2 regions of the Nonomuraea roseola genome follow, and region 2 is predicted to be linked to the other one. Evidence: riboswitches for the same ligand, from Rfam matches in the RefSeq annotation. Region 2 holds a riboswitch; the other holds the start of a gene.

Region 1 (14,894 bases), on a different contig from region 2:
TCTGCAGCGATCGCTGCAGAAGAGGTAGGCTGCAGGCGTGAAGACCAACCAGAGCGGCCCCATCGGCCGCCCGCGAGGATTCGACGCCGACGAAGCGCTCGAACGCGCCATGCTGGTCTTCTGGGAGCATGGCTACGAGGGGGCCAGCCTGGCCACCCTGACCGAGGCGATGGGCATCTCCGCCAAAAGCATGTACGCAGCCTTCGGCAACAAGGAAGAGCTGTTCCGCAAGGCCCTGGAGCGCTACACCGAAGGCCCGAGCGCGTACCTGGCCCGGGCCCTGGAGGAGCCGACCGCCCTCGGTGTCGCCACCGCGATTCTGGCCGGCACCGTCCGAACCACCACCCGCCCGGTCCACCCCCACGGATGCCTGGGCGTCCAGGGCGCCCTGGCCGCCAGCGACTCCGGGCGCGGAGTCCGTGACCTTCTCGCCGCCTGGCGCAACAACGGCTGCTCCCGCGTCCGAGAGCGGTTCCAGCAAGCCCTCGACGACGGCGACCTGTCTCCGGAGGCCGATCCCGGGCTCCTGGCCCGCTACGTCACCACCTTGGCATTCGGCATCGCCGTGCAAGCCGCGAGCGGTGTCGGTCGCGACGAACTCCAGGAGATGGCCGACGCCGCCCTACGCAACTGGCCGCTCCCCTGAGAACCGCCCGGCGTTCGTCTTCGAGGTCGAGACGTGTGGTGGGCTCGGTGGCCGGTGGGGTGAGGTGACACCTGGTAGTCCACCGCGAACGCGAAAGTCTCCGCCCAGGTTGGTGCTGTGAGTGCGCCGGCTCCAGCCGATGCAGCTCGCGCTGCGCCGTGGCCAGCTTCCTGCTGCTGATGGCCGAGCGGTTCGCCCGCAAGCGCCTGCACGTGCTGGCCTACGTGGAGGGCAAGGACACCTCCGGCACACCTCCAACTGGCGAGCGGGTTGAGGCAGCGGCCCGTGGCGGAGCTGGCCACGAATGTGTTGAAGCCGCTCCCCCGTCCTGTAACTGAGGAAGCATCAGCCAGGGAGCGGCTGTTCGTCACTGAGCTGAGCGGCCAAGATATCGGCGCAGGGCTTCTCGCCCACCTGGAACGAAGGGCCCTCGATTGACCACCTTCCGCAGTTCGAGCTCCGTGAGCCAGGCATGCCAAGCGATCTCGGACGGATCTGGAGCCAAGGGCTCGGCGATCAAGGCCTCGTGCACCCCGAACCAGACAGGGCTGATCCCGTCCTGGCACAGGAACTTGAACAAAAAGCGGACCGGGAAGCCGGCGCCCAGCTCCTCGACCAGTTCGCGGGCCGCCGCGTCCTCATACGATTCGCCTACGCCCACGGCGCCGCCGACCATCACGTCATAATGGCCGGGAAAGCGAACATGCCCCTCGGCTCGGCGCAGCACGAGGATCCGCCCCATCGGATCGCGGCAGATCGTCGTCGCGATCCGGTGCGTCCACCGCCGACGCACCGCCTCTGCGCGCTCCACGACTTCCAGCACGCGGTCCTGTTCATCCACCCGCTCGATCAGCTCACCCATGCAGCACACGGTCGCAGACGCCACTGACTGAACATCGCCCGGGCCGCCGGGTAGATCAGCCGCCGGAACGGACGGCGCATGCTCAGGCCCGGGCTGCACGAGACCGAGACCCGGCTGGCCACCGAGCGCGAGCCGCGGGACGAAGGTGAGCGGCGGTTCGCCGAACACGCCGGAGACGAGCCAGGCCCGGCCGCCGGCGATACGGAGCGGCCGTCATGAGCCCGGCCGCCGGCACGAGGCTCGGGGCCGGCCCGGTCGGTACCAGCCGTTCTCCCTCAGGAACTGCCCGGCCGCGCAGGGACCGCCGTGCTTCTCCTTGAGATAGGCGGCCCCTGTCCCGGTCCAGCCGAGGTACTGCCTCGGACGGGTCTCGCGGATCACCTCGCGTACTGGCTCGGTGCGCAGCGCGTACCTGGGAATATCCCCTCACAGGCAGTTTCCGGACCGGTGGGGGAGTCCTTCATGGCTTACCGTTTCGCGCAGGACGAGAAGTTCAACTTCGAGATCCAGCTCGCGCTCGGCCAGGTCCAGGCGGGCGCGGGCGACGTGGGGGAGATTCTGTCGACGACGGCGCGCGTCATCGACGGCGACGCCGAGAGCTGGTTCACCGAGTGGACACGCACGGGTGAGCGCGTGCACTGGCCGAGGCGAGCGCGGCCCGCGGCCACCCCGACTGGGAGCGGGTGCTCACCCCCGTCGTCGACTTCCTGTGCGCCCGCCCCGAGGTCGACGCCGACGGGATCGTGCTGATCGGCGTCAGCCAGGCCGGCTACTGGGTGCCCAGGGCGCTGGCCTTCGAGCACCGTTTCGCCGCCGCGGTGGCCGATCCCGGCGTCTTCGACGTGTCCACCTCGTGGCTGCGCAACCTGCCGGACGAGCTCGTCGCACTGCTGGACGGCGGTGAGCGCGAGCTGTTCGACCGGGTGGTGGCCGAGGAGATGAGCCAGGCGACGCCGCAGGAGCGGCAGGAGCTGGCCTGGCGGGCCAAGCCGTACGGGATCGGCTCGCTGTTCGACCTGTTCACCGAGGTGCGCGGGTACACCCTGGCCGGGGTCGCCGAGCGGATCACGACACCGCTACTGATCACCGACCCCGAGGGCGAGCAGTTCTGGCCCGGCCAGTCACGGCGCCTGTTCGACGCGCTGACCGGGCCGAGCGAGCTGGTGGCCTTCACCGCGGCCGAGGGGGCCGACCAGCACTGCCAGCCGATGGCGCGCAGCCTGGCCGACCAGCGCATCTTCGACTGGTTCGCCGAGCGGCTCCCGGGCTGACCCGCCGGCCGCCAGGTCAGCGGATCACCCGGCACACCAGCGCGTCCGACGTGCCGCCAGGACAGGAGACTGTCTGTTCCGCACAAAGATGACCATGAGCGCGCAGACCATCTAATGGGGCACGGTGGTCAATTGGAGGGCGAAGCCGAGGCGGTGGTGTGTGCCGCGCCGTTCGGTGATCAGCGCCCGGTCCGCATCGCCCCGCCGCTCCGCGGGTCCCTCCGCCCGGCTGCGGCCGATCGTCGGACTGCCACCCCGTGAATAAATCGGTTGCGGCTCGGCAAGTGATCTCATAACTTGCCATCGGCATTGTCGAATCCGTCGTGAGGACACCGCGTGACCCCGCCCGCTCTCTCCGCCTGACACCTTTCCCCAGCGCTTCGTCGTCGACTCCGTCGGCACTACCGGGCTGTCCCGTTCCTGCGCGCCGCAGCTGTCGGCTCTGCCGGGACGTCCCGGCTCTTCAGCGTTTTCAGGCCGTGTGACGACGGCCTTTGTCAGGCCCGAGAGAGATCATGTCTTCACAACCCCATAGAGATCATTCCGTGCTGTCCTGGACCGTACGGCGGACCCGCCTGCCCCTGCTGCGCTTCCACTGCCTGGAATGCCGATCAGCGATGGCCACCGTCGCGGAGGGCAAGTTCCGGGTGAACGCCAACGGCAAGCTGCTCGACGTGTGGCTGCTCGTCCACTGCGTCTCCTGCGACCAGACCTCGAAGATCACAGTACGTGAGCGAGTCCCGGTCCGCTCCGTGGATCCCGTCCAGCTCCACGCGTTCGAGACCAACGATCAAGCGCTGGTCATCGAGACGCTCCTGGACCCGTTGATCGCCCGGCGCAACCGGTTCAGCCTCGACTGGAAGGACGCATGGCGTCTGCACACGCCGCCAACGGATCAACCGGCCGACCCGGGCTGGCCGATCCGGGTGGAGGTCGAGTTCCTCGACCCCGTGCCCATCCGCCCTGAGCGGCTGATCGCCCACGGCCTCGGCATCAGCCGGGGCGAGATCGAACGCCGGATCAAGTCCGAGGTCCGCCTCAACCGCACCACGACCACGAACTTCGCCTTCGTCGTCCTTCCCGTCGTTCAGGGCGGGAGCGGGGCGATGTAGCCGCCCGGATCTCGCGCCGCGTCCGGGCCTGCCGGCCCGTCACCGCCCGCGCTCTGCTTCCCGCACGTCGGCGGAGCAGATCGCGGGCGGGCCACCCTCGGTGCGCGGGTGGAAACCGGCACCGGAGACGGCGAAGAGCCGAGCAGGTCAGCGGGTCAGGACGAACGTGGCGACCGTGGTGCAGCTGCCGCCGATGTTGAGCGTCAGCGCCGTGCGCGCGCCCTCCACCTGCGTGGCGCCCGCCGTACCTGTGACCTGCGCTCGCGGTGGCCGCCTTCGGCCCTTCGGCCGTGCGGACCGCCGCGAGGGCCGACCGGATGGTCCTCAACCTCGTCACCCCCGCCTCCGCCGCCCGGCTGGTCGAGCGGCTCACCGACGTCGCGGGGACCGAAGCCGGCCCCGGCACCAGGACCGCGGCCTGGGTGACGACGGCCGTGCACCCCGGCGGGGAGGCGATCGACCGGATCAGGCGCGCCGTCGTGGGCTACCTGGCCGCGCCCGGCTACGGCGAGATGTTCACCGAGGCGGGGTTCGCCGAGATCGTGGCCTTCGCTCGCACAGGACCGCATCCGCGCGAGCTCATGGCCGCCATCCCGGACGAGCTGCTGCGCGAGGTCGCCCTGCTGGGCGACGCCGAGACGGTCAGGAAGCGGCTGGACGGCCACGCGGCGGCCGGCGTCGACGAGGTGGCGCTGGTGCCGGTGAGCACCGAGGCCGACCCCGGCGGGGTAGCGAGCCTGGAGGCGCTGGCGGGCCTGCTGCCCGCGCCGGGCGAACAGGCCCCGCCACGCCGTCCGCCCGACGAGGCCGGCCGATGAACCGGATCAACGGATGAGCCTCTCCGTCACCGGGCGGTCCAGGCGGGGCCCGTCATACCCCCGTTCAGCCGCGTCTGGTCCCGACGACGACGAGGTACGGCCGGGGCTGGTGAACGCCCTGCTCGTTCCTGTAGCCCTCGAAGAACTCGGCGAACGCGCGGCGCAGCTCCTCACGCCGGTCGGGGTCGAGCGACTCGGCGAGCGTCCTCGTCGGCCCGTAGACCGTGGAGAAGAGCTCCCACACCTCCTCGCCCGACTCGCTGACCTGGGGCGCGTCCCCCTCTTCGAAACGGAGCTCGAAGTCCTCGCCCAGGCGTTGCTCGACGTACTCGCGCTTCCCCCACTGGAACGGCGAGCCGGCCCCTGGCGGCGGTGGAGGCATGAAGGGCTTCATCACGTTGAACATGTCCACGACACCGCGCTCGTCGCTCCAGTGCCCGAGCGCCAGCCGGCCTCCTGGCCTGCAGACCCGCGCCAGCTCCCTGGCGACGGCCTCGTGGTCGGGCGCGAACATCGATCCGACGTTGGACCCGACGGCGTCGAAGCTCGCCTCCGGATACGGCAGGCTCTCCGCGTCGCCGACCTCGTAGGCGATGTCGAGGCCGTCGTCGGCGGCCAGCCGCTTCGCGGTCGTGATCAGCGCGGGCGCGAGATCGACCCCGGTGACCTGGCCACCGGCGCGCGCCAGCAACGTCGCCAGTGCCCCTGTCCCCGTCGCGACGTCGAGCACTCGCTCTCCCGGGCGAACGTCGAGCGCTCGCGCCACGTGGTCGAGCAGCGGCTGGTAGTGCTCCGGCAGCCGTTCGTAAGGGCCGGTGCCCCAGATGACGCTCTGCCGCTTCTTGAGCTCTTCGAACCCCATGCTCTGCTCCTTCCGGCGCGCCTGTGAGGGCGCGGTGCCGCACACCCCAACCCCCGAAGGCCGTACGCAGGCACCTCCCCATCGCACGCCACCTGAAAACCCGCTTCAACCAGGCCGGCTGACGATCAGTCGGGCCCGCCGCGCGGCGTCGCTCGCACGATGCAGGCTCGAGGGGGCCGACCCCGCCGACGTCCACCAGGCCTGAGCAGGTCAGCGGTGCGCATCGCAGGAGGCGACGCGAGGCGGGTGACGCGCGCAGGGCACCTTGCCGTCGTCGGTCTGAGTGCCGAACAATGAGGTGGTCCTGCCGAGACACCGGACGGCGCGACACGCGCGGCGTCCAGCGGCAGCCGGCCGAACCCTTCGTCGGCCGCACCGCCTCACCTACGGCAGCGCCCGCGAGCCGCGTCGCCACCCGGTGCGACAACCTGAGGAGATCAGCATGAGAGCCCGCGACCTGCCGCTCACCCTTGATGGTCGCCACGGCCGCTACAACGCCATCACCGACGTTCCGGGCGTCGAGGTCGGATACGTGACGCTGACCGAGGCAGACGCGCGCACCGGCGTGACCGCGATCCTGCCGAGGGGAAGGCGGAAGGTCGGCCTGCCGTGCGCCGCGGGCACCCACTCGCTGAACGGCAACGGCGAGATGACCGGCGTCACCTGGATCGAGGAGAGCGGCGCGCTGACCCTGCCCGTCATGATCACCAACACGCACGCCGTCGGCACCATCCACCGAGGCGTCATCGACTGGGTGGCCACCCGCCACCCGGGGCTGGCCGCGCAGTGGCTGCTGCCCGTGGTCGCCGAGACCTGGGACGGCTACCTCAACGACATCAACGGCCCCCACGTACGGCCCGAGCACGCCGCCCAGGCCATCGAGGCGGCGGCGACGGGCCCCGTCGCCGAGGGCAACGTCGGCGGCGGCACCGGCATGAACTGCTACTCCTTCAAGGGCGGCTCGGGCACGGCCTCACGCCTGGTCGGCCACGGCCCCGACACCTACACCGTGGGAGTGTTCGCGCAGGCCAACTTCGGCAGCCGCCACGAGCTGACCGTCGCCGGGCACAGAGTCGGCCCCTCGCTGCTCGACGACGACCCGATGGCCACCACCGACTGGTTCGCCCCCTCGGGCGCGGGCTCGGTGATCGTCGTCGTGGCCACGGACGCGCCGCTGCTGCCGGGCCAGTGCAAGGCGCTGGCGCGCAGGGTGCCGATGGGCCTGGCCAGGACGGGCACCACGGGCAGCCACTTCTCAGGTGACATCTTCCTGGCCTTCTCCACGGCCAACGAGGGCGCCCTGACCAGCGGTTTCACCGTCCACGACGAATACCAGAGCCTGCGTTTCGTGCCGTGGGGCCGGATGGACCCCTTCTACACCGCCGTGGTGCAGGCGGTGGAGGAGGCCGTGCTCAACGCCCTCACGGGCGCGGAGGAGATGATCGGCAGGAACGGGCACCGCTCGCCCGCCCTGCCGATCGGCAGGCTCATCGAGCTGCTGGCACAGGACGGGGCAGGCGCGGGATCCCGGTGAGGCGGTTGGCCTCGCGCAGCGTGCGCAGTCTGTCGACCTCGGCGGTCCACATGGCGCCCTTGGGCGTGGCCTTGGCCTTGCGGCGGGCGAGCCTGTCGTCGTAGGACTTCACGCCGAACGTCGCCCGCTGCCCCGCCTCGGCGGCGCGCAGCGCGTCGGTGAGCGCCTTGTCGAAGTGGAGGCCGGCGGCGCGCAGCTCGAGCTCGGGAGCGCCGGCGGCGCGCAGCTCGCTCAGCACCGCCTCGGCCTGCCTGGCCTTGGCGAGCAGCTCGGGGAAGCTCTTGGAGATCTCCTGGTCTGCGTGGAAGCGCACCTCGGCCTCACGGCTCACACGCGGACGGAAAAACGCCATCGGACAGCTCCCTTTCACTCGTTGCCAGCGGTAGCGTACGCCGTCCCCGGCCCGAACACCCACTCGGGGCCCGCCCCCCTGCGCGCCAGGAGGCCGGCCGCGTACACGCCGGGCGAAACGAGTGACCGCCTTTACAAAGTATGGCAGGATGATCTCCATGCCCGCCAAGCGACCACCCGTCCCGCTGTCTCGTGAGCGCATCATCGACGCCGCACTCCACATCGCCGACGGTCAGGGCCTGCGCAGGCTCACCATGCGCAGGCTCGGCGACGCGCTGCAGGTGGAGGCCATGGCGATCTACCACCACCTGCCGAGGGGCAAGGAGGCGCTCATGGACGCCCTGGCCGAGCACGTCACCGCGATCCAGGTCGACCCTGCCCCCACCTGGCAGGAGACCGCCAGGCAGTGGTGCAGGGCGCAGCGCGAGGCGCTCAGGGAGCATCCAGGGGTGCTCGCGCTCGCGCTGACCAAACCCCCGAAGGGCGCCACGGCCATCGCCATCATGGAGCAGACCGAGCAACTGACCGGCGCGGGGCTCAGCGACGCCGCCGAGGCGGTGCGCTCGCTGCGGGCCTTCGTCTTCGGCAGTGTCGCGGTGGAGGTGCAGCAGTCGGGATGGGCCGATCCCGAGCGCGACACCTGGACGCGTCGCGACGCCAGGGCCGACGCCGACTTCGAGCGCGGCATGGACGCGATGCTGCGCGGGCTGGGCGGGTAGTCGAGGGTTTACCACAACGTCAGCGTGTCGACGTTGGACCGTTATCTCGCGTAAGGCACCCTGTGTCGTGGGTCACACGATCTGAACCACCCGGGGATCCTCCTTGAATCGTCCGAACGGGCTATGTCGGAAACTGTGACGCACGCCGCACACTTGGCGCAGAATACGAAACAGCCCGAGCCGCTCCCCCGCCGCTTGCCCAGTGCGGGGAGCCACCCAAGAGATATCGGAGGCACGCCGATGTGCCCGCACGACCCGGCCTGTCCGGCTGCTGAGGCTCCCGACCGCGAGGCGGCACGTACCCTCGCCTCCCACCCCGAGCAGGGATGGAGCCTTCTGTGCAACGGTGTGGTCCTGTTCGAGGACACCGGGGAGCTGCTGCCCAGCGGTGACGCGATCGCCCCGCACCGGCCCCATCCGCTGGTCGGCGCAGCCTGAGCCCTCAGTAACGCCCCGCGAGCCAGTCGGCGACCACCTCGCCGACCTTCGCGGGGTCCTTCTTGAGATCGTGCCCCTCGCCCCGCAGCACAACCAGGCGTGCGGCGTCAGCGGCGTCGGGCACGCCGAAGGGATCCCTGTCCCCGTTCACCACCAGCACGTCCACCCCCGCGGCCCGCAGCTCGTCGGCCCGTGACTTGTCGGGCCTGCCCGGCGGATGCAGCGGGAAGGCCAGCGCCACCACCGCGTCGGCGCCCACCGCCCCAGCGGTACGGCAGGCCACCCTGGCCCCGTTGCTCCGCCCTCCCTGGACGATCGGGAGCCCCGGATGGCGCGCGACCAGCTCCCGCAGCACCGCGATCCACGCCTCGTCCTGCCGCGCCGGCGAGCCCGGAGCCCTGGCCCCCGCCCTCCTGAACGGCTGCGTCACCCTGGCCACCGTGGCGCCCATCCCGAGCGCCGCCTCGCGCACGGCCAGCAGATCGGGCGCCTCCACCCCGCCGGCCGAGCCATGGGTGAGCACCAGCAGCAGCCTCGGTCGCTCGGCCTCGTCGACCTCGGCCAGCGCCGCCCCCCGCGGCGTCATGATCTCCATCCGTCCACGGTAGCGGGGCCGCTACCTGCCGCACCCGCCGCCTCGCGGCCCGCGCCTCGGGACCGACCCTCGGATCTCCCTTCCCGCACCCCGGGAAAACCCGGATACGGGGGAAGGCCGGTCTCGTCCCGAGGAAGGATGGCGACAGACCCCAGTACGTGGGACATTGGCGGCATGTCTGACATCCACGACGATCTGCAGGCAACCCTCGAGACCCGCAAGCACCTGGGACCCGACTACGAGGCCGCACTCGTCGAGTCGTTCGTGGCAAGGCTGGACGCCACCATCGCCGAACGCGTCAAAGCCGAGGTGGATGCCCAGCGGCCGGCCAAGGCCAAGAAGAAGGGCAAGAGCGACGACATCGGCAGCGGGGCGATGGTGCCGATCACCGTCGGCTCACTGGTCCTGGCGATCCCCCTGTCGGCGATCGCGGGAAGCCAGGCGGGCCTCATCGGCCTGGCCATGGTGTGGGTCAGCATCGTCATCATCAACATCGCCGCGGCCGGCGCGGTCATGCGCCGGAGCTGAGCTCGTCCCTGTCGAGGCGGAGCCTGACCTGCTCGACCAGCTCCTCGTCGGCGTGCGAGAGGCCGTAGGCCCAGACCCTCTCGGCGTCGTCGGCCCTGCCCCTCAGCGGCAGCGTACGGGCCAGCAGCTCGATGGCCAGCGAGGTGGACTCTGCCTCCGCGCCCTCGCCCCTGGCGGCGTCCTCGACCACCCCCGCGAACTCCGCGCACGCCAGCTCCAGATGCGCGATGCCCAGCAGTACCCGCAGCCGCCCCGCCTGGGCGCCCTGGGCCAGCGGCAGCGTCTCGACGAGCACCGCGGCCGCCTCCCCCGGCTCGCCGCGATCCAGCAGCAGCTCGGCCAGCTCCTGCGCCGCCGTGCAGCTCAGCTCCGGGTCGCCGACCGAGATCGCCGCCCGCAGCTCCCGCTCGGCCTCCTCCTCGCCGTCGGCGAGGCGGGCCAGCGCCAGGTGCGCCAGCGGCAGGTAGGCGGCCGTGCCCACGCCCAGGACGGCCTGCCAGGCCCCTCGGGCCTGCTCGTCCTGGCCGTCGCGCTCGAAGCCTCTGGCCAGGTGGCAGGCGGCCTGCGCGGCGTACTCGGGATGGCCGGTGGCCAGCGCCGTACGCGCCGCCGACCTGGCGCCCTCGAGATCGCCTCGCTCCTCCAGGACCACGGCGAGACCCACGGCCGCCTGCGCCCTGTCGCGTCCCTCGGGGTCGGCGGCCAGCTGGGCGAAGATCTCGGCCGCGGCCTCGAGATCGCCGCTCTCGGCGAGACGACGGGCCTGTTCGAGCGGGCCGGTGTGCAGCTCGGTGTCGAGTTCGGGGGACGTCAAGAAGGCTCCTTCGACGGCGATCAACGCCGAGCCTAACGATTTCGCGCCGCCGCGTCGCCTGACATGACCATCCTGAGTGCGGCTGTTGGTCAGCGCCCGACCCTGCGAAGCCGAACGTGCGGCCTCCCGTAGGGGAAGCCGCACGTCCGAAGGGGGGTCAGTCCTCGTAGGCCGACAGGGGCGGGCAGGAGCACACGAGGTTGCGGTCCCCGTAGGCCTGGTCGATCCGCCGCACCGGCGAGAAGTACTTGCCGTCCCTCAGGTCCTGCACGGGGTAGGCCGCCTCGGTCCTGGTGTAGGGGTGGGCCCACTCGTCGGCCACCAGCGACTCCGCGGTGTGCGGGGCGTTGCGCAGCGGGTTGTCGCTCTTGTCGTACGAGCCGTCGGCCACCTTGGCGATCTCGCCGCGGATGGCGACCATCGCCTCGACGAACCGGTCGAGCTCGGCCAGGTCCTCGCTCTCGGTCGGCTCGATCATGAGCGTCCCCGCCACGGGGAAGGACATGGTCGGCGCGTGGAAGCCGTAGTCGATGAGCCGCTTGGCGACGTCGTCGACGCTGACCCCCGTCTCCTTGGTGATCTGTCGCAGGTCGATGATGCACTCGTGGGCGACCAGGCCGCCGCGGCCGGTGTAGAGGACCGGGTAGTGCGGGGCCAGGCGGCGCGCGAGGTAGTTGGCCGACAGGATGGCCTGCTCGGTGGCGGCCTTGAGGCCCTCGCCTCCCATCATCCTGACGTAGGCCCAGGAGATCGGCAGGATGCCCGCCGAGCCGTACGGCGCCGCCGAGACGGGGCCCACGGGCGAGCCCTGCGCCAGCGGGTGACCGGGCAGGAAGGCCGCCAGGTGGCCGCGGACCGCCACGGGGCCCACGCCGGGGCCGCCGCCGCCGTGCGGGATGCAGAAGGTCTTGTGCAGGTTGAGATGAGAGACGTCGGCGCCGAACTCGCCCGGCTTGGCCAGGCCGACCAGCGCGTTGAGGTTGGCGCCGTCGACGTAGACCTGGCCGCCCGCCGCGTGGACCTTGGCGCAGACCTCGGTGATCGTCTCCTCGTACACGCCGTGCGTGGACGGGTAGGTCACCATGATCGCGGCGAGCTGCTCAGCGTGCTTGGCGATCTTGGCGTCGAGGTCGTCCATGTCGACGTTGCCGTTGTCGTCGCAGGCCACGACCACGACCCGCATGCCCGCCATGACCGCGCTGGCGGCGTTGGTGCCGTGCGCGGAGGAGGGGATGAGGCAGACGTCGCGGTGGGTGTCGCCGTTGGCCCTGTGGTAGGCGCGGATGGCCAGCAGCCCGGCGAACTCGCCCTGCGAGCCCGCGTTGGGCTGGATGGAGACGGCGTCGTAACCGGTCACCTCGGCCAGCCAGCCCTCGAGGGTCTCGACCAGCTCGACGTAGCCGCCCGCCTGCTCGAGCGGGGCGTAGGGGTGGATGCCCGCGAACTCGGGCCAGGTGATGGGCTCCATCTCGGTGGTGGCGTTGAGCTTCATCGTGCAGGAGCCGAGCGGGATCATCGACCTGTCGAGCGCGATGTCCTTGTCCTGGAGCCTGCGCAGGTAGCGCAGCATCGAGGTCTCGGAGTGGTGGGTGTGGAAGACCGGGTGGGTGAGGTAGTCGCTCTCGCGCGTCAGCGCCTCGGGCAGGCCGTCCTCGGGGGCCAGGTCGGTCAGCGACGCGCTCACGCCGAAGGCGGCGGCGACCTGCTCCAGGTGGGCCAGCGTGGTCTTCTCGTCGCAGGCGATCGAGACGTGGTCGGCGTCGGCCTGCCAGAGGTTGACGCCGCGCTCGGCGGCGGCGGCCACGACCTGGGCGGCCCTGCCGGGCACGCGGGCGAGCACGGTGTCGAAGAAGTCGTCGTGGACGACCTCGACCCGGCCGGCGCGCAGCGTCTGCGCGAGCGTGACGGCCGAGCGGTGGGTGCGCCTGGCGATGCGGCGCAACCCCTCGGGGCCGTGGTAGACGGCGTACATGCCCGCGATGACCGCGAGCAGCACCTGGGCGGTGCAGATGTTGCTGGTGGCCTTCTCGCGGCGGATGTGCTGCTCGCGGGTCTGCAGGGCCAGCCGGTAGGCGGGGTCGCCGTCGACGTCGACCGAGACGCCCACCAGGCGGCCGGGCATCTGCCGCTGCAGGCCCTCGCGGACCGACATGTAGGCGGCGTGCGGCCCGCCGAAGCCGAACGGCACGCCGAAGCGCTGCGAGGAGCCGATCGCGATGTCGGCGCCCAGCTCTCCAGGGGCGGTGACGAGGGTCAGCGACAGCAGGTCGGCGGCGGCGACCACCAGGGCTCCGCCGGCGTGCGCCCGCTCGGCCACGGCGCGGAAGTCGCGCAGGCGGCCCGACGCGCCAGGGTACTGCACCAGCACGCCGAAGCACTCGGGCAGCTCGCCCTCCAGGTCGCTCTCGACGAGCGAGATGCCCAGCGGCTCGGCGCGGGTGGCCAGCACCGCCTTGGTCTGCGGCAGGGCGTCGGCGTCGACGACGAAGACGTCACTCTTGGACCTGCCTGCCCTGCGCGCCAGCGTCATCGCCTCGGCGGCGGCGGTGGCCTCGTCCAGCAGGGAGGCGCCGGCCACGTCGAGGCCCGTCAGGTCGGAGACGACGGTCTGGAAGTTGAGCAGCGCCTCGAGGCGGCCCTGCGAGATCTCGGGCTGGTAGGGCGTGTAGGCGGTGTACCAGCCCGGGTTCTCCAGCAGGTTGCGGCGGATCACGGCGGGCGTGATCGTGTCGTAGTAGCCAAGGCCGATCATCGAGGTCAGCACCCGGTTGCGGTCCGCGAGCGCGCGCAGCTCACTGATCACCTCGGTCTCGCTCGCCGCAGCGGGCAACCTGAGCTGGTCCTTGGCCCTGATGGCCTCGGGCACCGCCACCGCCACCAGGTCGGCGACCGATTCGAAGCCGACCGCCTCCAGCATCCTGGCCTGCTCGGCGTCGGAGGGCCCGATGTGACGGGTCGCGAAAGGCGGCGCAGCGAGGTCGCTGAGGGGCTCGGTCATGGAACTGCCTCCCAAGGCTGGTGGAGAGCACGGGCGTATGCCGGATCTCCCCCTCTGTCATCAACCTGAGAGGTTCGCCCGCGTGGACGCGGACTTGCACCGTCGGTGAGACACGCCTGGCTGGCGCGCTGCTTTCCAGAGTTGCCTCACCCGAGCGGTACAGGGTGCCTGAGAGATTCCGGGGAGGTTTGCTCCTTCGGCGCCCCGGCTTTCCCGGGGACTCTCCCGCACGGGGTCGTCAGCATCTCCAGGCTACCAGCGATCGCACATCAGCCCAGTCTCCGGGCCCTCCTGCGCTGGGCCAGCTCGTCAGCGGGGTGGTCGGCCGGGACGTTGTCCTCGACCGCCGCCCGTTCCCCCGGCAGCTCCGCGAGCGATCCCTCGACCTCGCGCCAGACTCTGCCGAGCGCGATCCCGAACACTCCCTGACCGCCCTGCAACAGGTCGATGACCTCGTCGGGCGAGGTGCACTCGTAGACGCTCACTCCATCGCTCATCAGCGTGATCCTGCTCAGATCGCCGACGCCCCTGTCGCGCAGGTGCTGGACGGCGGTGCGGATCTGCTGGAGCGACACACCGGTGTCGAGGAGGCGTTTGACCACCTTGAGCACCAGGATGTCGCGGAAACTGTAGAGGCGTTGGGAGCCCGAGCCCTGCGCGGCTCTTATCGTGGGCTCCACCAGTCCGGTGCGGGCCCAATAGTCCAACTGCCTGTAGGTGATGCCGGCCGCCGCGCAGGCCGTGGGGCCGCGATAGCCGATGTCGCCAGGCAGAGTCGCGGGCTGCTCGTCGAAGAGCAGGCCCTGCTCCCCGGCACGCTGGCGCGCACTCTCGCGCCGCACCGGGTCTTCCTGGCCGGCCGTCTTTCCCTCGCCGCTGCTGACCGCCACGCGGACCTCCGGCTTTCTCTCATCCCGTGGTCTGATCTGGGGGTTCGTCAATAACAACCACAGGTTTCACTTGCACCGTAGGACCGTGACCATCCGCAGTCAACGATCCGGCTCGGCGCGTCGTGAAGCGTAAATGCAGTGAAATGCCGACCCCAGGTGTTGGCCAAGGGTTCGGGCGCTCACAAAGGGAGTCCTACCCAGCCCGCCCGAAGTCCTCGGGCGTGATGGTGTCAAGGAACTCCCTGAACTTCTCCACCTCATCCTCCTGGTCATCAGGGATGATCACCCCGGCCTCCTGGACGACCTCCTCGCTGGCGAAGATCCGCGCACCCGTGCGCAGCGCCAGGGCGATGGAGTCGGAAGGACGCGCCGAGACCTCCACGCCGTTGGAGAAGACCAGGTCGGCGAAGAAGATGCCGTCACGCAGAGCGACGATGTTGACCGCGCGCAGGCCGA
Region 2 (14,335 bases):
CGCTTCTGGAGGCCAGCAGGTACCAGCTGATGCCACCGCCGAGAGAGCCGATCCCGGTCGCGGCGGGCATGTCGCCGGACGGCCCGAGACGGCGGTCCACCGCCTCCGCCCTGCCGAGGCAGAAGTCCCTGTAGATCTCCATGCCGTCGGCGTTGGCGCCATTGATGTCGTCGATGAAGTGCCAGATCCGGATGACGTGCGGATAGCCGAGCTCGCCGATCAGGTCGAAGGCCGCCCCGTAGTCCTCGCGCACCGGCTCGCGGTAGGACCCGCCTTCCGGGATCTGGCCCGCGCAGAAGAGGTACTCGCCGTCGTGGGCGTAGGCGAGATCCTGGTACATGCCCGGCGTGGGGGGCGCGTCCGTCTCCCACACCTCGGTGACCAGGGCGCTCTCGTCACGGGCAAGATGCACGCCCATGTCGGCGACGCCGTCGCGGACGGCCGGGGCGCGGTGATGGTCGAGGAAGGCGACCCGGCCCAGGAGGTGTCGCCCTGAGGGCGGCTTCTCGTGGGGCCGGACCAGTCGGCTACGCAGTCCGTTCGGGTATGTCGCCATCGGTGCCGCCTCCTGCCGGTCAGCCCGCTGCCCTGGCCCGTAAGTCTCGCCTGCTGAGTTTGCCCGTCGAGGTTCGTGGGAGCTCGGTGACGAAGACGATCTCCGACGGCACCTTGTACCAGGTCAGCTGCTTCTTGGCCGCGTCGGTCAGCTCGCCGCGGATCGTGGCGTGGTCCGACTCGTCGCCCTTGGCGATGAGGTAGGCGAGCAGCTTCGACGTGCCGTCCTGCGCCCGGGTCGAGCAGACCGCCGCTTCGAGCACGAGCGGATGCCGCGCGAGCACGTCCTCGATCTCGGCGGGGTGCACGTTCTGCCCACCGACGATCTCGATGTCGTCGGCTCTGCCGAGGACCCGGAGGTAGCCGTCGTCGTCCATGGTGGCGGTGTCGCCCGTGGGCCACCAGCTGCTCTCGCCGTGGCGAGGGCTCTCCGCAGGGGAGCCGATGCCGGGCGCGATGGTGGGCCCCGCGACCTGCAGGTTGCCCTCGGCGCCTGAGGGGACGGGCTCGCCCTCGTCGTCGACCAGCTGTATACGGAAGGGTGGCAGCGCCCTGCCCACGGTGCCCTCCCTGGTCTCGGACGGCGGGCTCGCGGCGAAGACCTGGCCCACCTCCGTGGTGCCGAGAACGTTGAGCAGCCGTCCCCCGAGCACCTCGCGCAGGGCGCCCTCCAGGGCGGGGGCGAGCACCTCTCCGGCCGTGATCGCCAGCCGGAGACCGGCGAGCGGCGAGAGGTCGGGCTCGGCCAGCAGCCTCGCGTAGAAGCTGGGCTGCGCGTAGAACACGGTGACGCCGAGATCGCGGATCGCGGCGAGCGCCTCGGCGGGCGTGGGGCGTCGCGTCGTGAGGACGGCCGCGCTCCCGCTGAGCAGCGGGTAGAAGAGCGTGTTGCCGAGCCCGTAGGAGAAGTACATGCGGGACACGGAGAGGCTCACGTCGCCGGGCCTCAGGTCGAGGACGCTGCCGAACGCGGAGTCGAAGACGTGAGGGTCGCCGTGCGTGTGGAAGCAGAGGCGGGGGCGGCCCGTGGTCGTTCCCGAGGTGAGCAGGGCGATGCCGGGCGTGTCCTGCGCGCAGTCGGCCACCGGCGGCACGGCGGTCTGGTCCTGCTCGGCCCTGATGAGGGCGGGTGTGACGGTGGGGCCGTCGAAGACGTCGGCGACGCGGGGGTCGGCGACGATGAGCCTAGCTCCGGCGAGCTCGGCCGTCTGCCGCAGTTCGTCGGGGTGGAGGTCGGTGTTCACCAGGGCGACGATCGCGCCGAGGCGGAGCGTCCCGAGGATGGTCCAGATCAGGTCCATGCCGTCGGGCAGGGAGGCCAGCACCCGCTCGCCCCGGCGTACACCTGAGGCCGACAGGTAGGCCGCCATCCGGTCGGCGCCCTCGAAGACGTCGGCGTAGCGGTGGACGGCGCCGTCGGCGAGGTAGGCGTGGCGCTCGAGCCACCCCTGTTCACGAGCGATCCTGGCAAGATGTTCGGCGAGATTGTCGGTGCCCGTCATGGAACAGCTCTCCTCCGACCGTCATGATCGTCGCGAGCTTTCTACAGCGGCCGGTGGAGTGGCGTCAAGAGCCGTGAAAAGGTGGAGGCGGCCACTGGCTCCCTGACCGCCCGCTGTCCGGATGGGCTTCCTGAAAAGCTGTCAGCATTCGATGACGTTGACGGCCAGGCCGCCGCGTGAGGTCTCCTTGTACTTGTCGAGCATGTCGCGCCCGGTGTCGCGCATCGTCTTGATGGCCTTGTCCAGCGACACGAAATGCTGGCCGTCGCCGCGCATCGCGATACGGGCCGCCGCGATCGCCTTGATCGAGGCCACCGCGTTGCGCTCGATGCACGGGATCTGCACCAGCCCGCCGATCGGGTCGCAGGTCAGGCCGAGGTTGTGCTCGATGCCGATCTCCGCGGCGTTCTCCACCTGCGCGGGCGTGCCGCCCAGCACCTCCGTCAGCCCGGCCGCGGCCATCGAGCAGGCCGAGCCGACCTCGCCCTGACAGCCGACCTCGGCACCGGAGATGGAGGCGTTCTCCTTGAACAGCACGCCGATCGCCGCGGCGGTGAGCAGGAAACGCACCACGCCGTCGTCGTCGAAGCCGGGCACGAACTTGGCGCAGTAGGTCATGACGGCCGGGATGATGCCGGCCGCGCCGTTGGTGGGCGCGGTGACGATCCGGCCGCCCGCGGCGTTCTCCTCGTTGACGGCCAGGGCGTACAGGCCGACCCAGTCCATCGCGTGCAGCGGGTCACGCTCGGCCGACTCGGCCTGCAGCTTGCGGTGCAACTGGTGGGCGCGGCGCTTGACGCGCAGCCCGCCGGGCAGCACGCCCTCCTTGCCGATGCCGCGCCGCACGCACTCCGACATCACCCGCCACAGGGTCAGGATCTGCTCGCGGATCTCCTGCTCGGTGCGGCCGAAGGCCTTCTCGTTCTCCAGCATCAGCCCCGAGATCGACAGGCCGGTGTTGGAGCAGTGCTTGAGCAGCTCCTCGGCGCTGGTGAACGGGTGCGGCAGCACGGTGTCGTCCGGCTTGATGCGGTCGGCCCCTGTGGCGTTCTCGTCGACGACGAAACCGCCGCCGACGGAGAAGTAGACCTTCTCGCGCAGCTTGTGCCCGGAGTCGGAGAAGGCGGTGAAGCGCATGCCGTTGGGGTGTTCGGGCAGCGAGATCTTCCGCTCGAAGATCAGGTCCTCGCCGACGACGAACGGGATCTCGTGCTCGCCGAACAGCTTGATGCGTCCGGCCTCGCGCATCTGGGCCAGGCGGGCGTCGACGGTGTCGACGTCGACGAGTTCGGGCTTCTCGCCCGACAGGCCGAGCAGCACGGCCTTGTCGCTGCCGTGGCCCTTGCCGGTCAGGCCGAGCGAGCCGTACAGGATGGCCTCGACGCGAGCGGTCGGCTCCAGCAGCCCGTCGGCCTGCAGGCCGCGGGCGAACTTGTGCGCGGCGGCCATCGGGCCGCCGGTGTGGGAGCTCGACGGGCCGATACCGATCTTGAAGAGGTCGAAGACACTGATCGCCATTGATACAGCCCAACTCTCAAGATATGCCGGGGTCCTGGCTGGACCCCGGCGGAGTGTGTCAGTTGTCGCCAGAGGTGAGCGCGGTGTACTCCTCCGCGCTCAGCAGGTCCTCGGGGTCGCCTTCCAGGCGGACGCGGAACATCCAGCCCTCGCCGTACGGCTCACTGTTGACCAGGTCGGGCTTGTCGACGACGGCCTGGTTGACCTCGACGACCTCGCCGCCGACCGGGGCGTAGATCTCGCTCACCGACTTGGTCGACTCGACCTCGCCGATGGAGTCGCCCGCCTCGACGGTGGTGCCGACCTCGGGAAGCTGCACGAAGACCACGTCACCCAGCGCTTCGGCCGCGTAGGCGGTGATGCCCACGGTCACGGTCAGGCCGTCGTCGAGTCCGGCGACCCACTCGTGCTCCTTGGTGTAGCTCAGGTCGTCAGGGATGGTGCTCACTTGTTCCTCCTGTAGAAAGGCAGCTCCACCAGGTCCACAGCCTCTTGGCTGCCCCGGATGTCAACGGCCAGACCTTCTTCTATCCCAGTGTCCACATACGCCATCGCGATGGGCTTACCGAGGGTCTGCGACGGGGCGCCGCTGGTCACCTCGCCCACCACGACGCCGTCCTTGGTGACCGGGAACCCGTGACGCGGGACCCGGCGGCCCGTCGCGACCAGGCCGACGAGTCGGCGGCGCGGCGGAACATCCTTGACGGGCTCCAGCGCGGCCCTGCCGACGAAGTCACCCGGCTTGTCGAACTTCACCACGCGGCCGAGGCCGGCGTCGAACGGCGTGAGCGAGACGTTGAGCTCGTTGCCGTAGAGAGGCATGCCCGCCTCGAGGCGCAGGGTGTCGCGGCTGGACAGGCCCGCGGGCAGCAGGCCGTACGGCTCGCCCGCCTTCGTCAGCGCGTGCCACAGCGGCGCGGCGTCGGCGTTGGCGACGAACAGCTCGAAGCCGTCCTCGCCGGTGTATCCGGTGCGCGCGATCAGCGCTTCGGCGCCCGCGACGGTGCCGGGCAGGCCCGCGTAGTACTTCAGGCCCTCGAGGTCGGCGTCGGTGAGCGTGGCCAGGATCTCCTGGGCCTTCGGGCCCTGGACTGCGATGAGCGCGTACTGGTCGGAGCGGTCCTCGACGGAGGCGCCGAAGCCGGAGGCGCGCTCGGTGAGCCGCGCGGCGACCATCGGGTAGTTGGAGGCGTTGGCGACGACCATGAACTCCTCGTCGCCGAGCCGGTAGACGATGAGGTCGTCGAGCACGCCGCCCTGCTCGTTCACGATCATCGTGTAGCGGGCGCGGCCGACGGCCAGCGCCGAGAGGTGGCCGACCAGCGCGTGGTCGAGCGCCTGACCCGCCTGCGGCCCGGTCACGAAGATCTCACCCATGTGGGACAGGTCGAACAGCCCGGCCCGCTCGCGGACGGCGTTGTGCTCGGCGGACTCGCTGCCGTAGCGCAGCGGCATCAGCCAGCCGGCGAAGTCGGTCAGCGTGGCGCCGAGACTCTCGTGGATGTCTCGCAGCGGCGTCGGTCGGGACATTGTGCGCACCTCAGAATGGGTCGGATGCCAGGATCCTCCCCCTCTGTCATCGGTGCCTGAGAGCTTCGCCCGAATTTTCCCGGACTTTCACCTTCGGCGAGGCCCAACAGGCCTGCTTTCCAGAGGTCACCTGGCCCGCGCGGTCCTTTGCCTTGAGAGGTTCGCGGGGAGGGCTTGCTCCTTCAGGGGTCATGGCCGGCTGCCAGGACGCTCTCCCGCGTGGGTTCATCGGTGTATGAGGGCAAGCCTAGTACGGATTCGACCACCAAGGGAAAGGTGCGGGCGGGGGGACTCGAACCCCCACAGTGTCTCCACCAACAGGACCTAAACCTGCCGCGTATGCCTATTTCGCCACGCCCGCGCGACTCCCGCTCAGAATAGCGCCCAGGACGGCGGCGGAGATACTCGTTCACGATCAAGCCCGCCCGTGCGGCGGGCCCGATCGTGAGACCTCAGACGAGGCCGAGCTTCTTCTTCAGCGCCGCCACGTGTCCCGTGGCCTTCACGTTGTAGAGCGCCTGCTCGATCTTCCCGTCGGCGTCGATCACGAAGGTCGAGCGGATCACGCCGACGACCTCCTTGCCGTACAGCTTCTTGGCGCCGTACGCGCCGTACGCCTTGTGCACCTCGAGGCCGGGGTCGGACAGCAGAGGGAAGGTCAGCGCGTCGCGCTCGACGAACTTGACCAGCTTGTCGGCCTTGTCCTTCGACACGCCGAGCACCACGAAACCCTCGTCGGCGAGCAGGCTTAGATTGTCGCGGAAATCGCACGCCTGCTTGGTGCACCCCGGCGTCATCGCGGCGGGGTAGAAGTACAGGATGACGCGCTTGCCACGGAAGGCGTCGAGGGAGACGGCGCCGCCGTCGGCTGCGGGCAGCGAGAAGTCCGGCGCGGCGTCGCCGGGCTGGAGCTTGGTTTCGGTCACGGGTCCTCCTTAGACGGCCCAACCTACCTCGCGCCCGCTGTGCCGTCCGGCACCGCGACCTGACAGACTGATCACCTGAGAGAGGAGAGCCATGGCCGACACCGACCCCGATGAGCTGGAGCGCCGGATCGCGCGGACGCGCGCGGAGCTCGCCCAGACCGTCGACGCCATCGCCGACCGGGTGAGCCCGAAGCGCGTCGCCCAGCGCGGCGTGGAGGAGGTCAAGTCGAGGGCCGAGCACCTGGTGTCGTCGGTCGGCGACCTCGTGGGCATCACGCCGCGGCCTGTGCGCTTCGGCGACGACCCCGATGACCTGTGGGAGGACGAGCAGCCCAACCTCGGTCCCGCGCTGATCGCCGTGGGCGCCGTGCTGGTGATCGGCGCCACGCTGGTGATGTGGAGAAGGCGCAGGCGGGGCTGAGTCAGAGGAAGGTCTTGCCCTCTCCCCTGTAGGTCGGGACCTCCTCGACGACCTTGTCGCCCTCCACGAGCAGCAGGCCGGCGAACCGCTCGCACAGCTCGCCCGCCTTCGCGTGGCGGAACCACACCCTGTCTCCCACGCGCAGGTCCTCGGCGGGCTGGCCGAGCAGCGGTGTCTGCACCTCGCCCGCGCCCTCGTCGGCCGAGTAGCGCAACCCGGGGGGCAGGTACGGCTGGGGCAGCCGCGAGGGGCCGGGCGCCCCCGAGGCCAGGTAGCCGCCGCCGAGCACGGTGACCACGTCAGGCGCGGGACGGCGGACCACCGGCAGCGCGAACAGCGCGGCGGGACGCCCGCTGAAGCCGCGGTAGAAGTCGAAGAGCCTGGGGTGGAAGAAGCCCGACCCCGCCGCGCACTCGGTGACCGCCTTCTCCCTGACCGTACGCTCGATGCTGCCGGTGCCGCCGCCGTTGACGAACTCCAGGTCGGCCACCTGCCTGACGGCGTTGACGACGCGGCCGCGCCGCAGGATCAGCTCCCTGGCCGAGCGCGCCTGCATCAGCCTGATGACACGGGCGAAGGCGGCGCTGCCCTGAGGGTCGTCGCCGACGCCCGCGATCTGCGCCTCGTAGGCCATGAGGCCGACCAGCCTGAAGCCAGGACGCTTGGCGACGTCGGCCGCCAGGTCGGCGGCGTGCACGGGCTCGCGCACCGGCGAGCGCAGGGCGCCCGCGCGGAAGCGCCCGCCGAAGGCGACGTAACCGGCGTCGAGGTCGAGGCAGAGGCGCAGCGGCGGGCTGTTCGCCGGCACGGCGGCCTCGATGTAGTCGAGGTGCTCGGCGGAGTCGACCATGAGGGTGATCTCTCTCGCCGCCCGCTCCGACGCCGCGAGCCTGGCCAGCGCCGCCCTGTCGGCGGTCGGGTAGGCCACGAGCACGTCGGAGAGGCCGTGGGAGACCAGCCACAGCGCTTCGGGCAGGGTGAAGGCCATGACGCCGCGGAAGCCGTCCATGGCGAGGATGCGCTCCAGGATCGGGCGCGATCTGACGGACTTGCTCGCGACCCTGATCGGCTTGCCGCCCGCCCTGCGCACCAGGCTCTCCGCGTTGGCCCGCAGCGCCTCCATGTCGAGGATCGCGAAGGGCGGATCGAGCTCCGCTGTGGCCCTGTCGTAGCGCTGGCGGTCGTCCATACAAGCAGGGTAATACCGATGCTCGCGGGCAAAGATCCCGCAAATCGGCGGCGGGGAGGGCTTTATGGCCGGGCGGGCCCCTGTACCTCTGGTCGGTGTGATGACAACACTCCAGGAGCTCCTGCCTGGCGGAGCCGCCCTGACCGAAGGGGACACGCCTCGCCGCAGGGCGGCGAGAGTGCTCAAGCCCGCGCGTACCCCCGCGGGCGTCGTGGTCTCCGCCACCCTGGCGGTGCTCTTCTCGCTGACCGCCGCCGAGGTCGTCGCCGCACTGCTGGGCGGCAGGCTCGGCCTGGTGCCGATCGACAGGGTGGCGGACCTGGCCGCAGCCACCCCGTGGTCGCATCCGAACCTGCAGTCGGGCGCCCTGGTCGCCGCGGTCGTGGGGCTGGTGCTGCTCGGGCTCGCGGTGCTGCCGGGCAGGGCCAGGCTGCTGGCGCTGGGGACCTCCGATTCGAGGCTGGTCATCGGCATCACCAGGACGGGGCTGCGGCGCACGCTCAAGACCGCGGCCGAGGACGTCGACGGCGTGGAGAGCGTCAGGGTACGGCTGCGCCGCCGCATGATCGAGGTCACGGTCGTCTCCGACGCCGAGCGCACGGGCGCGATGCTGCGCAGGGCGGGCGTCGCCGTCGGCGACAGGTTGAACGGGCTGGGCGCGATCTACGCGGGCGAGGTCGCCGTGCGGCTGCGCAGGAAGGGGCTCTGATGCGGCAGTACGCGGGCAACAGGATCGGCCTGGCCGTGGTGGGTTTCGTCCTGCTGTCCGGCGGCGCCTACGCCTTCCTGCGTGGCTCGGGACGGCTGCCGCAGGCCAAGGACGGCAAGGTGCTGTCCGTCGACGTTTCCGCCTACCTCGCCGCCCACCCGTGGATCTCGTGGGCGGGCGCGCTGGCGCTGGTCATGGCCGCCATGGTCGCCACCAGATGGCTGCTCATGGCGCTCGGCTGGGGCCGCTTCGGCCACCGTTCCGGCACGGGGACGGCGCTGCTGTGCGTCGGGCTGAAGGACGTGGAGGGCATCAGCCGTACCAAGGTGAGGCTCGTCGGCGCCGACCGGATGCGGATCTCGGTGACCTGCCCCTCCAGCGCGGACGTCGGCGCGGTGGTCGGCAAGCTGGACCGCGAGATCGTCGGCAGGATCAGGCGCGACGTCGGAGATGACGGCATGGGCGCGCTGGTCCGCCTCCACGTCCGCCGCTGAGCGTCTCCCCCGCCGCCCATACCGGGCAGGACGGCCGCCCTGGCAGCATGTCCCCATGATCCTGCCGCGCAGGCCCGTGCCGGCCCTCGCCTACCTGTCCGTGGCGTTCGTCCTCGGCGCCACGGTGGCCGTCACCCTCCTGGTGGACACCGAGCTCGTCCTGCTCAACGACACGCTCTTCCATCCGACCCTCTTCGGGATCGTCGCGATCCTTACCGGCGGCCTGGGCGTCAGGGAGCTGGTGAGGCCCGTCGCGTGGGCGAGGGCGGCGACCGTGACCGCGATGGTGGTCGCCATCCTCGTCTGGCTGCGGATCGGGCTCGTGTGGTCGATCTTCCCCTCGACCGAGATCGGATTCGTCGACGGGCCGGGCCCGCTCAGCGTCCGGGTGGTGGAGCAGTCGGGCATGTTCGAGCCCACGACCACGCTCAGTGTCCGCACCGACGAGGGGCTGTTCAGCCGCGAGTGGCCGCTCGACTGCCCTGGCTTCGACATGGACGAGGAGGTGCTTCACCTGGTCCGGTGGGTCGGCGCGGACAGGGTGGAGGTGCACCTGCCGGACGAGGAGCCGATCGGGGTCGACCTCGACCCCGCGACGGGCCGGCCCGTGGACGCGTGCCGGTAGGCGCTCAGCCGGTCGGGGTGGGGACGGGCGTCGGGACGCGGGTCTTGCCCGGCCCGGGGAACGGCACCGTCGGCGGATGAGCGGGATAGACGGGATACGGGTACGGGTAGGCGCAGGTTCTGCCGCCTGGGGTGTGCCAGCACTCGCCGGGCTGCTGCCAGCCGTACCTCATGGGGCTCTGCCACTGGGCGGGATGGCGGTCGGTGATGCGATGGAGCACGGCGACCGCGCCGCCGCCGAGGATCGCGCCGATCAGCAGTCCGATGAGCCCCGCGCCGATGATCTGCGTGTACTTCTGCCGGACGAAGGCCGCGAAGCCGTCACTGTGAGCAGGAGGCGCAGGCCGAGGCGGTAAGGGGGCGGAAGCGGGTGGTGGGGCGCTCTCGGGGTCTGGGCCGCGCGGTGCTTCCTCTTCACCGCGCGGCCCGTCGGCGTGATCATGATCCGCCATCACGATCTCCCTTTACTCGCCCCAGAGGGCGCTCCCAATGCACAAGAATGCCGGACCCCCCATAAATACCGTGTAAATGCGGCGTGCGACCAGGGTCGTACACCGACCTCCACCTCCAGGGGGAAGGAGGCACGCGCGGGCCTCCGTAGAGTGATGACGTGTTCGGCAAGATTCGCGCCTGGTCCCAGCGCCACCCCAAGCTCGTGGACTCCCTGTGGCTGGCGCCACTGGTCGGGCTGTGCGTCATGACCGCCATCAGTTACACCTCGCTCGGGCGCGCTCCCATCGGTCTGGCCGGCTACCTGGCCCTGTCGGCGGCGCTGCTGGTGCCGCTGTTCTGGCGGGGCAGCCATCCGCGCGTCGTCTTCGCGATCGTCTCCCTGACCAGCTTCTTCCAGTGGCTGGCCGCCGTCGACGCCTTCCCCGCCAACGCCGCGGTGCTGGTGGCCCTCTACACCGTGGCCACCAGGTGCGCGTTCAGGTGGGCGCTGGCCGCCGGCCTGGTGTCAGAGTTCGGGATCTTCCTCGCGCTCGTGCAGTGGGACACCGTCTCCCTCAGCACGTTCTTCGGCTGCACGGTCTTCGTGGTCACGATCTGGCTCACCGGCCTGTACGCCAACACCCGCCATCGCTACCTCGAGGGCCTGGAGGAGCGGGCCGAAAGGGCCGAACGCGAGCGTGACCACCAGGCCAGGATGGCCGCCGCCGCCGAGCGGGCCAGGATCGCCAGGGAGCTGCACGACGTGGTCGCGCACAACGTCAGCGTGATCATCGTCCAGGCCGACGGGGCGGGCTTCGCCATCGACAGCGACCCCGAGCAGGCACGCAAGGCCGTACAGGCGATCTCGAGGACCGGCAGGGAGGCGCTGGCGGAGATGCGGCGCATGGTCGGGGTCCTGAGGGAGGACGGCCCAGGCGCCGCCGACTACACTCCGCAGCCGGGGCTCGCGCAGCTCGAGGAGCTGGTGCGCGGCTCGGGCCTGCCGGTGGACCTGCGGGTCACCGGCGCCCCGCAGGAGCTGCCCGAGGGCGAGCAGCTGGCGGTCTACCGGCTCGTGCAGGAGGCTCTGACCAACACGCTCAAGCACGGCGGTCCGGGGGCGCGCGCCCTGGTGGAGATGGAGTACGGCATGCACGAGCTCGTGGTGCGCGTGACCGACGACGGCAGAGGCGCCGCCGCGCCGCGCAGCCCCGACGGGCACGGCCTGCTCGGCATGCGGGAGCGCGTCTCCATGTACGGCGGCGCCGTCCAGGCCGCGCCCAGGCCGGGGGGCGGCTTCGAGGTGCTGGCCAGGCTGCCGGTCGCGGCATGATCAGGGTGATGCTGGTCGACGACCAGGAGCTGCTGAGGGCCGGGTTCAAGATGGTGCTCGCCGCCCAGCCCGACATCGAGGTGGTGGCCGAGGCGGCCGACGGGGCCCAGGCGCTGGAGCGGCTGGAGACGACCGAGGTGGACGTGGTCCTCATGGACGTGCGCATGCCCACCATGGACGGCGTCGAGGCCACCCGCAGGATCGAGGGGCCGAAGGTGCTCATCCTGACCACCTTCGACCTCGACGAGTACGCCTACTCCGCGATCAAGGCGGGCGCCTCGGGCTTCCTGCTGAAGGACGTGCCGCCCTCCGACCTGGTGAGCGCGATCCGTTCGGTGCACAACGGCGACGCGGTGATGGCGCCGAGCGCCACGCGCAGGCTCCTCGACAGGTTCGGCTCGCACCTCACCACCGACAGGCTGCCCGACGGGAGCCTGCTGACCGCCCGCGAGCGCGAGGTCATGCTGCTGGTGGGCAGGGGGCTGTCCAACACCGAGATCGCCGAGCGGCTCACCCTGGCGGAGGCGACGGTGAAGACCCACCTGGGCAGGGTGCTGGCCAAGCTGGAGCTGCGCGACAGGGCGCAGGTGGTGGTCTACGTGTACGAGGCGGGGCTGATCGTGCCGTCGTCGGATCGGCCGAAAGGTTGACCGGGGTCATCTGAGGGGTGACAGGAAGTCCGTCCTCAAGGCCCAGGGAAGGCCCGTTTCGCGCCCCTAGCGTGATCTGCGTGACGACGAACATGACATTCACCCAGGCCCCGCCCGCCGTCGTGGCCAGAGACGTGACGAAGACCTACGGCCTCGGTGACGCGCAGGTGCACGCGCTGAGGGGGGTGGACGTCGCGTTCGCCACCGGCGCCTTCACCGCGATCATGGGCCCTTCCGGCTCGGGCAAGTCGACGCTGATGCACTGCCTCGCGGGGCTCGACACGGTGACCTCCGGCACCGTCTCCATCGGCGACGTCGAGCTGACGGGGCTGGGCGACAAGCAGCTCACGCACCTGCGCAGGGACCGGATCGGCTTCATCTTCCAGGCCTTCAACCTGCTGCCCACGCTGACCGCCGAGCAGAACATCAGGCTGCCGCTGGAGATCGCTGGACGGCAGGCCGACCAGCTCCTGTTCGACCGCGTGATCCAGACCGTGGGGCTGCGCGACCGCCTCGGCCACAAGCCGACCGAGCTGTCGGGCGGCCAGCAGCAGCGCGTGGCCGTCGCCAGGGCGCTGATCAGCAAGCCTCAGGTGATCTTCGCTGACGAGCCCACGGGCAACCTCGACTCGCGCAGCGGCGCCGAGGTGCTGTCCTTCCTGCGCACGAGCGTGCGGGAGCTGGGCCAGACCATCGTGATGGTCACCCACGACCCCCTCGCCGCCTCCTACGCCGACAGAGTCGTCTTCCTGCGCGACGGCGAGCTGGTCACCGAGATCTCCGAGCCCACCCCGCAGACGGTCCTCGACACCCTGATGAAGCTGGAGGCCTGAGTCCGTTGATCAGGACGACTCTCGCCGGACTGAAGGCGCACAAGCTGCGCCTCCTGCTCACCTCCGTGGCGATCACGCTGGGCGTGGGCTTCATCGCGGGCACGTTCGTGCTCACCGACACCATCCAGGCCGGTTTCCTGCAGAAGGTCACGGCGGACGCCGGCAGGGTGGCGGTCGCCGTCCTGCCGTCTCAAGACGGGCAGCTGCCTGAGCAGGTGCTGGAGAAGGTACGCGGGATCGAGGGCGTGACCGGCGCGCAGGGCCTGGTGCGTGGCAGCGCGCCGCTGCTCGGCGCCGACGGCAAGGCGGTCGGCGACCTTCCGACCTCCGCGGTCTCCGTCAGCGACCGCACGACCATCACCGAAGGCGCGGCCCCCTCGGGCGACGCCGAGGCGATCGTGGACACCAACACCGCGAGGGCGCAGAACTTCAAGGTCGGCGACACCGTCGCGGTGCTCGACCAGAAGGGTGCCAAGCACGACTTCAGGCTCGTCGGCCTGTTCGACGTCGGCCTCGACCAGGAGCTCGGCTACACCGGGGCGGTCGGCTTCACCACCGCGACGGCGCAGCTCATGACGGGCGAGAAGGGCTACCGCGAGATCGACGTGACGGGCGCCGACCCTGACGCGCTCAAGCGGGCCATCGCCGCCGCCGTCGGCGGAGGCTACGAGCTCAAGACCGGCAAGGAGCTGGCCGCGGCCCTGTCGAAGAGCAACGGCGTCGAGCTGGAGTTCATCACGCTGGGCCTGCTGATCTTCGGCCTGATCGCGATGATGGTCGCCGCGCTGGTCATCTACAACACCTTCAACATCCTGGTGGCCCAGCGGACCAAGGAGATGGCGCTGCTGCGCTGCATCGGCGCGACGCGGGGCCAGGTGTTCGGCTCGATCCTGCTGGAGTCGGTGGTCGTCGGCCTGCTCTCCTCCGTGCTCGGCCTGGCCACGGGCTACGGGCTGGGCGCCGGGGCCATGGCCCTGCTCAGGGCGTTCGACGCGCCGCTGCCCACCGGCCTGGCCGCCACGCTCGCGCCCAGGACGATCGCCATCGGCCTGGTGGTCGGTCTCGTGGTCACCGTGGGCGCGGCGCTGCTGCCGGCCCGCTCGGCCACCGCCGTCGCGCCGATCGCGGCGCTGCGCGCCCAGGCGGAGGAGCAGACCTTCCGCGCGGGACTGGTCCGCGTGCTGCTCGCCGGGCTGCTGCTCCTGGCCGGGATCGGCGCCACCACCATGGCCGTGATGATGGAGCCCGGCAGCCAGGCGCCGCTGTTCATCGCGATGGCCGGCTGCTCGCTCGTCTTCCTCGCCGTGCTGGTCCTCGGCCCTGTGCTGGTCAAGCCGCTCAGCGCGCTGGTGGGCTGGATCCCCGGCAGGCTGTTCGGGGTGCCTGGCAGGCTGGCCGTGGACAACTCGGGCCGCAATCCGAGGCGGGCGGCGACCACCACGATCGCGTTGACCATCGGCGTGACGCTGATGACGCTCATCTCGGTGATCACCGCCTCGACGCGGGTGTCGATGGCCGCCAAGCTCGACTCCCAGTTCCCCGCCGACTACCTGATCACCGCCCAGGCGAGGGACGCCTCGATCCCCCGCTCGATCGGCGAGGGGCTGAGGGGCAGGCCC

Evidence for each region. A riboswitch is a leader RNA that binds a small molecule or an ion and turns the genes downstream of it on or off. The one in region 2 is predicted to bind glycine.
Region 1: it holds a riboswitch for glycine, as region 2 does, so the genes downstream of both, gcvP (aminomethyl-transferring glycine dehydrogenase) here and gcvT (glycine cleavage system aminomethyltransferase GcvT) in region 2, are expected to answer to the same signal.

Annotation. Positions count from the first base shown of each region.
Region 1 covers NZ_BAAAXC010000008.1:92,743-107,636, reverse strand. The annotation lists gene ABFX55_RS08875 (TetR/AcrR family transcriptional regulator) at 38-646, shown strand; gene ABFX55_RS08870 (NUDIX hydrolase) at 1,014-1,508, opposite strand; gene ABFX55_RS08865 (hypothetical protein) at 1,971-2,258, shown strand; gene ABFX55_RS08860 (alpha/beta hydrolase family protein) at 2,192-2,779, shown strand; gene ABFX55_RS08855 (DUF1062 domain-containing protein) at 3,325-3,891, shown strand; gene ABFX55_RS08850 (LLM class flavin-dependent oxidoreductase) at 4,158-4,709, shown strand; gene ABFX55_RS08845 (class I SAM-dependent methyltransferase) at 4,774-5,571, opposite strand; gene ABFX55_RS08840 (DmpA family aminopeptidase) at 6,014-7,105, shown strand; gene ABFX55_RS08835 (hypothetical protein) at 7,059-7,457, opposite strand; gene ABFX55_RS08830 (TetR/AcrR family transcriptional regulator C-terminal domain-containing protein) at 7,615-8,175, shown strand; gene ABFX55_RS08825 (DUF5999 family protein) at 8,416-8,613, shown strand; gene ABFX55_RS08820 (alpha/beta hydrolase family protein) at 8,618-9,208, opposite strand; gene ABFX55_RS08815 (hypothetical protein) at 9,383-9,736, shown strand; gene ABFX55_RS08810 (hypothetical protein) at 9,720-10,550, opposite strand; gene gcvP (aminomethyl-transferring glycine dehydrogenase) at 10,708-13,548, opposite strand; glycine riboswitch at 13,694-13,786, opposite strand; gene ABFX55_RS08800 (MerR family transcriptional regulator) at 13,818-14,438, opposite strand; gene ABFX55_RS08795 (bifunctional nuclease family protein) at 14,632-14,894, opposite strand, start outside.
Region 2 covers NZ_BAAAXC010000015.1:949,725-964,059, forward strand. The annotation lists gene ABFX55_RS27485 (FkbO/Hyg5 family chorismatase) at 1-556, opposite strand, end outside; gene ABFX55_RS27490 (class I adenylate-forming enzyme family protein) at 576-2,057, opposite strand; gene ABFX55_RS27495 (L-serine ammonia-lyase) at 2,199-3,575, opposite strand; gene gcvH (glycine cleavage system protein GcvH) at 3,634-4,023, opposite strand; gene gcvT (glycine cleavage system aminomethyltransferase GcvT) at 4,020-5,105, opposite strand; glycine riboswitch at 5,139-5,235, opposite strand; glycine riboswitch at 5,236-5,333, opposite strand; tRNA gene ABFX55_RS27510 (tRNA-Leu) at 5,383-5,466, opposite strand; gene bcp (thioredoxin-dependent thiol peroxidase) at 5,558-6,031, opposite strand; gene ABFX55_RS27520 (DUF3618 domain-containing protein) at 6,123-6,452, shown strand; gene ABFX55_RS27525 (amino acid deaminase/aldolase) at 6,454-7,641, opposite strand; gene ABFX55_RS27530 (DUF6286 domain-containing protein) at 7,742-8,350, shown strand; gene ABFX55_RS27535 (hypothetical protein) at 8,350-8,844, shown strand; gene ABFX55_RS27540 (hypothetical protein) at 8,900-9,469, shown strand; gene ABFX55_RS27545 (hypothetical protein) at 9,474-9,920, opposite strand; gene ABFX55_RS27550 (sensor histidine kinase) at 10,079-11,233, shown strand; gene ABFX55_RS27555 (response regulator transcription factor) at 11,230-11,883, shown strand; gene ABFX55_RS27560 (ABC transporter ATP-binding protein) at 11,976-12,716, shown strand; gene ABFX55_RS27565 (ABC transporter permease) at 12,722-14,335, shown strand, end outside.